2 regions of the Shewanella sp. GXUN23E genome follow, and region 1 is predicted to be linked to the other one. Evidence: riboswitches for the same ligand, from Rfam matches in the RefSeq annotation. Region 1 holds a riboswitch; the other holds the start of a gene.
What was found. Region 1 has a riboswitch for lysine ahead of lysC (lysine-sensitive aspartokinase 3). Riboswitches for the same ligand answer to the same signal wherever they lie in the genome.

Region 1 (4,379 bases):
ACGTCTACAGTACGGTCGTGTGGCTTCAGCTCACGGCCGGTCATCTTCATCAGCAGATCGGCACGGCTGAGGATCTTGCCTGGGTTCTCAACAAAGTGCAGCATGGCACGGAACTCACTGCGAGGCAGTTTGAATGACTCACCCTGTGGGCTGATCAGTGAGCGGCTGTTGATCTCCAGAGTCCAACCGTTGAAACGGTAGAATTCTACAGAACTCTTTTCTTCTACCTCAGCGCTTGCGCTATTTACGCGAGTCAGAAGGTTACGGGCGCGAATAGTCAGTTCACGTGGGTTGAACGGCTTGGTAATGTAATCGTCCGCGCCAATTTCAAGACCCAGGATCTTATCAACTTCGTTGTCACGACCGGTCAGGAAGATCAGGCCAATGTTATTGATTTCACGCAATTCGCGCGCCAACAACAGACCGTTCTTACCTGGCAGATTGATATCCATAACAACCAGATTAACTTTGTTTTCCTGCAAAGCTTTATGCATTTCTGCGCCGTCATTGGCCTCAGTTACCACATATCCTTCTGCCTCAAAAATGCTTCTTAAGGTATTACGGGTTACGGCTTCATCTTCAACGATCAGAATGTGCGGGTTTTGCATGCTATTTACCTAATTGACAATGTGGTGCTGTGCTAACCATTAAACAGTCGTCCGGGAGAATAATCTCCTTAACAAGCGCGTACCAAACGTAAATATCGCGAGTGTTCTTCTAAAACAGAAGGGATTAGGACGGCGACTCACTCCATGATTAGCCCATTTGCAATCGACCAGGGTGAGTACTGGTCATTGCGAAGTTGTACAATATTCGATGCACTTGAATGCGAATAGTTCCGCAGTCGTTGTGTCTTTGTGATGGCCGAAAATTTATTTGCCGACCGATGACAATTTGTACAACTCTCAATTTGCTGATTAACCACTCAGGTTAGATGTAACGAAAGCGATTTGTACTTGCGTTCAGAAGGTTAGTCAGCAGACCGGGCTATTGTACTCGTTTTAGGCATTTGTTAACAAATTAAATGTTAAAAATTCCTGCCGAGGGCGTGATCTATATCATCTAAATTTCATTACCCTCTGAATTTATTTGAGATTGTTTTTAATACCTATGTGATACTAATCACAAAAGCTTGGCCTTTTATCCGGAACTGGCTACACTGGCCGGGGCTTAGATAAATCACAAGTTAATCATGACTCAATTCACGTCTTCGCTTTGGTATCATTATCAACAAACTGTTTTCCTGCTTACTCAACCTCTTTCCCCTTCATTATCTTTCGCAATTGTGACTGCTTTTAACCCCATGGGGACGACTCTAGCCAATTGTCAAAATCGCTTAAATGACAGGATGTTACAGGCTAAAATCGAACAGCTTAACGTGCCTTATCGGCGGGTGATTGGCGCCAGTGCCGACCTGTCACATATGGAGCGAAGCTGGGCACTGTTTTGTGACAAACAGGCCGCCCTGGCACTGGGAAATCACTTCAGACAATTGGGTATATATTTTGTCGAAAATGGACAACTTTGGTTACTACCCTGTCATTCACAAATGGAAGCCATTGAATTGGGTGAATTCTCGGCCAGAGTGCAGCTGGTCAGCGAATTGCCCGAGCTGGAATTTTAAATTGCATGACTACTTTGGTGGCTCAGGTTGAATATTTTTGTTGTGCATTAAACAAAGATTGACTTTTATTAACCTTGATTGGTAGTTTTTAACTCCGCTGCATGTTAGAGGCAGCGTTTACACAGAAGAGGAGCGTTAACCAGGTAAGTGAGTCAAGGGGCACAAACCCTGCTTGAAACTCACCCAGGGGGATTGACGCCGAGGTATACCCGGGTTTGTGTCCGGGCGTATCGATTGCTCAGGTTGAATCCTGACGATTGTCACCTGTATATGGTGGAGAGCTTCTGGTGAGTTATTGTTTCCCTCCCCATGGGGTGCTGTCGCTGCACCAGGCTCTCCGGACGATGTGAGTTCGGAGATAACGTCATGTTTTATCAAGTCAAAAAAGTCAGATTACGGCGTCCATTCTACTTAGTGGAGGGGCCGGTATGACTGTTGTTGCCAAATTTGGTGGTACCTCTGTAGCTGATTATCAGGCCATGGGGCGTTGCGCCGACATAGTATTGAACAATCCTGCGACCCGAATTGTTGTGGTCAGTGCCTCCAGTGGTGTTACCAATCTGCTGGTCGAATTGACTCAGGCAAATCTTACCGATGAGCGCCGGCTGGAGTTGCTCAAGTCGGTGGCTGCCATTCAGTACGGCATTCTGGATTGTCTTGGTCGTCCGGCCGAGGTAGCGTCAGAGCTGGACAAGTTGCTGAGTCAGATGTCGGTGCTGAGCGATGCGCTGGTACTGAATCGCGGTAAGCACCTGATGGATGCATTGTTGTCCACCGGCGAGTTGTGTTCCTCATTGCTGTTTGCCGCAGTGTTGCGTGAACGGGGCGCCAGAGCCAGCAGTTTCGATGTGCGCGGGGTGATGCGCACGGATGGCCATTTTGGTCGCGCTGAGCCGCAGATTGCTGATATTGAGGCGTTGGTCAGCACTGAGCTGGCGCCGCTACTGAAAGACAATTTGATTGTGACTCAGGGTTTTATCGGTGCTGATGAGCAGGGACAGACCACAACGCTGGGACGTGGTGGCAGTGATTATTCAGCGGCGCTGCTGGCCGAAGCGCTGCGCGCCGAGGCGGTGGAGATCTGGACGGATGTACCGGGCATTTTTACCACAGATCCACGTCTGGCGCCCGGTGCCCGGGCTCTGGAGGAAATCAGCTTCAATGAAGCTGCGGAAATGGCGACCTTCGGCGCCAAAGTGCTGCATCCTGCCACAATCTTACCTGCAGTACGCCGACAAATTCAGGTATTTGTCGGCTCCAGCAAGGAGCCTGAGCGTGGTGGCACCTGGATCCGCCACCAGGTTGAGCATCCTCCTGTTTATCGGGCGGTAGCGTTGCGCCGGGGACAGACGCTGCTGAATCTGCACAGCCTGCAGATGCTGCATGCCCAGGGCTTTCTGGCACATATTTTCGCGACCCTCGCCAAGCATCGAATATCCGTGGATTTGATTACCACTTCCGAAGTGAATGTGTCGTTGACGCTGGATAAAACCGGCTCTGACAGTACCGGCACCGGCCTTTTGAGTGAAGCCCTGCTGCAGGAGCTGGCAGAGCACTGCCGGGTATCGGTGGAAGACAATCTGGCTCTGGTGGCGATTATCGGCAATCGCATTGCCACTACCTCAGGTGTTTGCCGTCGGGTATTTACCGTGCTGGAGCCATTCAATGTGCGCATGATTTGTCAGGGGGCAAGCCCTCATAATCTGTGTGTATTGGTGGATGAAAAAGATGCCGCTCCCGTGGTTGCCGCGCTGCACTCCAACCTGTTTGAGACAGCGTTATGAGCCGCTGGCAGAAATTCACGGTTAAGGTGGGGGAGCTGGCTACCGGGCATGAGCTGACTCTGCCGGTGTTCCGCTTTGAGGGACGGGATCCGGCGGCCCCCAGCGTGTATATACAAGCCAATGTGCATGGCGCTGAGGTGCAGGGCAATGCGGTGATTTTCCAGTTGATGAAACGCCTGGAACAACTCGATTTGCTTGGGCGCATCACTCTGGTACCGCTGGCCAATCCACTGGGGATTAACCAGAAAAGTGGTGAATTTACCCTGGGAAGATTTGACCCTATCACAGGGGTAAACTGGAACCGTGAGTATCAGGATCTGACACCTGAGCTGCCGCAGTGGTTTGATGCTCATCGCCATCTGGAACCTGCGGCAATGCTGCAGGCCTATCGTCAACATTTGTTGGCGCAATGCGAGCGGCAATTGGCTTCCCCCTGGGGCGTGACCACTGGCAGGCGTTTGGCGCTGAGCCTGCAGGCCATGGCACACAGGGCGGATATTGTGCTGGATCTGCATACCGGCCCCAAATCCTGTAAACACCTGTATTGTCCTGGATACGCAAAGGATGCTGCGCGGTTATTCGCCATTCCCTGTGTACTGCTGATGCCCAATGAATTTGGCGGGGCTATGGATGAGGCGGCTTTTTATCCCTGGTGGCAATTGGCGCAATATGCCTCAAACCAAGGGATGGATATGCCACCTGCGGTGGAGGCTTTTACGCTGGAGTTGGGATCCCAGGAGCGCATTGATTTACAGGATGCCCAGCAAGATTGCGATGGCATACTGGCTTATCTGACCAGCCGGTGCGTCGTCAACGGCAGCATGGCAGCCAAAACCATGACCCGTTATGCCTGCGAGTTGCGGGACTACCGTAAATACCACTCACCAGTGGGAGGCTTGGTGGAATATCTGGCGACGCCGGGTCATCCACTGCCTGCCGGTGAGCCTTTGGCGCGTATTTTGCGGCCGGAC
Region 2 (4,379 bases), on a different contig from region 1:
CATCCAATATCAGGGTTGAGGGCGAGCGCCTGACGGTGATCCGTGAAGTTGATGGCGGACTGCAAACCCTCAGCATGCCGTTGCCTGCCGTGGTGACTGCTGACCTGCGTCTGAATGAGCCCCGTTACGCCAAGTTGCCGGACATCATGAAAGCCAAGCGCAAACCACTGGATGTGGTGTCCGTTGCTGAGCTGGGGGTAACGCTGAAAACTCACCAGCAGGTGCTGAAAGTGACGCCTCCGGCTGCCCGCCAGGCCGGTGTCATGGTCGAGTCGGTTGCGGCTCTGGTTGATAAACTGAAAAACGAAGCCAAGGTGATCTAAATGACCATTCTAGTAATTGCAGAACATGACAATGTCAGTCTGAAGCCTGAAACGGCCAAGATCATCAATGCTGCCTCGCAAATCGGCGGCGATATTCATTTGCTGGTGGCCGGTCATGATTGTGCCGGTGTTGCTCGCTCTGCAAGCCAGCTCAGTGGTGTCAGTAAGGTATTGCTGGCTGACAATGCCGTATACGGCGCCCATCTGGCACAGAATCTGGCTCCTGTGGTGGTTGATGCCGCTCCTGACTACAGCCACATTCTGGCTGCAGCGAGCAGTCAGGGTAAAGATCTGTTGCCACGGGTTGCTGCGTTGCTGGATGTATCTCAGCTATCTGAGGTGGTCAGCATTGTGGATGCCGACACCTTTGTTCGCCCTGTGTATGCCGGTAATGCGATGGCGACCGTCAAGAGTCTGGATGACAAGAAGGTAATGACAATCCGCACCAGTGCGTTTGATGCCGTTGGCAATGATGGCAGTGCACAGGTGCAACCTGTTGCAGCAGTGCATGCAGCCAATACTGAGTTTGTTTCCCAGGAGTTGACCAGATCTGAACGTCCTGAACTTGGCAATGCCGGCATTATTGTCTCCGGTGGCCGCGGCATGGGCAGCGGTGAAAACTTCGCTTTGCTCGAAGCGTTGGCGGATAAACTCGGGGCTGCGGTGGGGGCCTCCCGCGCTGCGGTGGACGCCGGGTTCGTACCCAACGATTTGCAGGTCGGGCAGACAGGTAAAATTGTTGCCCCCGAGCTGTATATTGCGGTGGGTATTTCCGGTGCCATTCAACATCTGGCAGGTATGAAGGATTCCAAGGTGATTGTGGCAATCAACAAGGATCCGGATGCGCCGATTTTCCAGGTTGCCGATTACGGCCTGGCGGCAGATTTGTTTGAGGCTGTTCCTGCACTGACCGATATGCTTTAATCTGTGAGCCCGGTCACGATAAGCAGTTTTGAAGCGGTTTTGGGGTAGCAATATCCCAACCGCTTATGGTTTTATCTCCCTCACGCCTGAGATTAAGGTGTTCTTAAGTAGAGGTTGCGCCACCTATCAGTACCGATTGCCAGGGTGATACCAGTGATCGATCGGGAAAGGAGTTGGTGCCGAAGTGATTGAGTTTATCAGGGCCAATCGCTGGGGCTGTTACCGAACAGGGACAGCACTGCCATAGTATTTTCCACCGGGATGATGGAAAGCCATTACTATGGAGCGCTACTGACAGGACAGGTGCTCTGCATACCCATGCGATGTCTTCGCATGGCCGTGACTTATCCCCATTCCTTCAGTGTTCTCCATTCGTCGTATTAAACAACGAAAGAAAATAAAACAATTATGACAGTTATCAGCTATGCCGATTCGGCGTTTTCTTTGCTGCCGCCTGTGGTGGCCATTCTCCTGGCGATTTTGACGCGCCGGGTATTATTGTCTTTGGGGGTAGGGATCCTGTTGGGCAGTTTGTTGCTGACCCAATTCAATATCAGCGATACCGCCCTGTATCTGGGGGATCGCGTCACTAAACTGTTCTGGGACGACGGTGCTCTGAACAGCTGGAACGTCTATATTCTCGGTTTTTTGATCCTGCTTGGCATGATTACTGCGCTTATCACCGTCAGTGGTGCTGCCCGCGCGTTTGCTGAGTGGGCCCGTCAGCGTATTCGCTGTAAACGCGATGCCAAGCTGCTGACCATTTTCCTCGGCTGCGTGGTGTTTATCGACGACTATTTCAACTCGCTGGTGGTTGGCAGCGTGTGTCGTCCATTGACCGACAGATACTATATTTCCCGCGCCAAGCTGGCATATCTGCTGGATTCCACTGCAGCGCCTGTGTGCGTGATCTCTCCTGTATCCAGCTGGGGAGCTTACATTATAGCCCTGATCGGCGGTATTCTGGCGACCCATGGTATGAGTGAAGCCGGTCATTTGAGCGTATTCGTGGAAATGATCCCCATGAACTTCTACGCCATTTTTGCGCTGTTGCTGCTGATCTGTGTGTCTTTGTTTGGTCTGGATGTGGGACCAATGCGCACCCATGAACGCAATGCCCAGAAGGGCGAGTTGTGGGATCCTGCCAAGACACCGCCGGGTGCGGATGCCGATCTGCCTGAAGCCGACACCGGCAGAGTGATGGGACTGTTCCTGCCGATTGGTACCCTGGTGCTGGCGACTGTGTATTTTATGGTATCCAGCGGCGCCAATGCGCTGGCTGCTGATGGCAAACCATTCGACTTAATCAAGGCATTTGAAAATACTGATGTCAGTTCGTCACTGTTCTTCGGTGCGCTGATCGGTCTGGGTGTCACCCTGGCGATGGTGCTGATGCAGGGAATTGACAAGAAACTGATCCTCAAAGGCCTGACTGCCGGTGCCAAATCCATGCTGCCTGCTATCTGGATCCTGCTGTTCGCCTGGACCATTGCCGGCGTCATTGGTCAGATGGAAACCGGTAAGTTTATGGCGAGTCTGGCGTCTGGCAATATTCCGTTCGAAATGCTGCCGGCGGTGATGTTTGTTTTGGCTGGGTTGACCGCTTTTGCCACCGGCACCAGCTGGGGGACTTTTGGTATTATGCTGCCGATTGCCGCCGATATGGCCATGGGCAGTCACACTGCCATGATGCTGCCAATGCTGGCGTCAGTGTTGGCCGGTGCGGTATTTGGTGACCACTGCTCACCCATCTCTGACACCACGATTCTGTCATCCACCGGTGCCAGCTGTCCGCACATCGACCATGTGGTGACTCAGTTGCCTTATGCTCTGATTGTCGCGCTGATAAGCCTGGTGGGTTACACAGTGCTGGGCTTCACTGAATCAGTTGGTGCCGGACTAGCTACCTGTGGCGGCTTGTTTGTGCTGAGCATCATCTATCTGAAAATCAAGGCTGGCTCACGCTGAGCGGCGATATGACAGTGTTAAACGCGGCCTGAGTGCCGCGTTTTTTATGGGTGTTGCCCTGCGCTGAGCAATGGTAGAATGCCGCCGTACACTTTTTTGGGGAACTGAATTTTGGCGCAGCTTTACTTTTATTACTCGGCGATGAATGCCGGTAAATCCACTTCTTTGTTGCAGTCGTCTTATAACTACCGTGAGCGTGGGATGAATACTCTGGTGATGACGGCTTCCATCGATGACAGATATGGAGTGGGCAAAGTCGCGTCCCGCATAGGCATTGAATCGGATGCTCAGGTGTTTGGTGCCGGTGATAATCTGGTGGATATGATCGCCAGTGCCCATGCTGCCCAGACCTTGCATTGTGTGCTGGTGGATGAGTGTCAGTTTCTCAGCAAGGAGCAGGTCAAACAGCTGGCTTACGTGGTCGATAAGCTGGATATTCCGGTGCTGTGCTATGGGCTGCGCACCGATTTTCAGGGCGAGCTGTTTGTTGGCAGCCAATATCTGCTGGCCTGGGCCGACAAGCTGGTGGAGCTGAAAACCATCTGTCATTGCGGCCGTAAAGCCAACATGGTGCTGCGTCTGGATGGCAATGGCAATGCCATGAAAGAGGGCGAGCAGGTCGCCATTGGCGGTAACGAAAGCTATGTGTCAGTCTGTCGCAAGCATTTCCGTGAAGCCTTGTGGGACTGACTCGGCAACGCTGACAAAGGGAAAATAACTCCCATACTGATTATAAAAGGAGACTTTCGGGTCTCCTTTTATCCGTCAGCACTATTGTTCGAACTCCGTTGCCAGCTGCTTATATTTAAACTGTCTGATGGTCGCAGGGTGAAGCAACACTGCCAGACCGATAATAAATATGGCGATAGAGACGGCCGTTTTTAAGGCGGTGTAACTGCGCCAGTCCCATTGTCCGAACCAGAGCAGCATAGCGAAAAGTATCAGGCTGACCAACAGCCAGCAAATGGAAAACAATCGCCAGCGATTGTTGTATTGCCATAGCCCCCACACTGCTGGCAGGAACAGAAGATTGGAATTGATATTCACTGCCCGTGGTTCCCAGAGCAGTCCCTGCAGCAAATCCCATATAGCCATCAGGCCCATGATTCCAAGCAGTAGCATAACAATGATAAGTGGCTTTCCATGTTCAGAGGTCATGACGCA

Region 2: it holds a riboswitch for lysine, as region 1 does, so the genes downstream of both, ACRRUX_RS09560 (Na+/H+ antiporter NhaC family protein) here and lysC (lysine-sensitive aspartokinase 3) in region 1, are expected to answer to the same signal.

The regions. Positions count from the first base shown of each region.
Region 1 is NZ_JBOZWP010000004.1:92,920-97,298, reverse strand. It holds gene arcA (two-component system response regulator ArcA) at 1-608, opposite strand, end outside; gene ACRRUX_RS05540 (DUF3293 domain-containing protein) at 1,193-1,624, shown strand; lysine riboswitch at 1,742-1,916, shown strand; gene lysC (lysine-sensitive aspartokinase 3) at 2,053-3,408, shown strand; gene ACRRUX_RS05530 (succinylglutamate desuccinylase/aspartoacylase family protein) at 3,405-4,379, shown strand, end outside.
Region 2 is NZ_JBOZWP010000008.1:104,706-109,084, reverse strand. It holds gene ACRRUX_RS09570 (electron transfer flavoprotein subunit beta/FixA family protein) at 1-323, shown strand, start outside; gene ACRRUX_RS09565 (electron transfer flavoprotein subunit alpha/FixB family protein) at 324-1,247, shown strand; lysine riboswitch at 1,348-1,546, shown strand; gene ACRRUX_RS09560 (Na+/H+ antiporter NhaC family protein) at 1,656-3,215, shown strand; gene ACRRUX_RS09555 (thymidine kinase) at 3,327-3,905, shown strand; gene ACRRUX_RS09550 (hypothetical protein) at 3,987-4,373, opposite strand.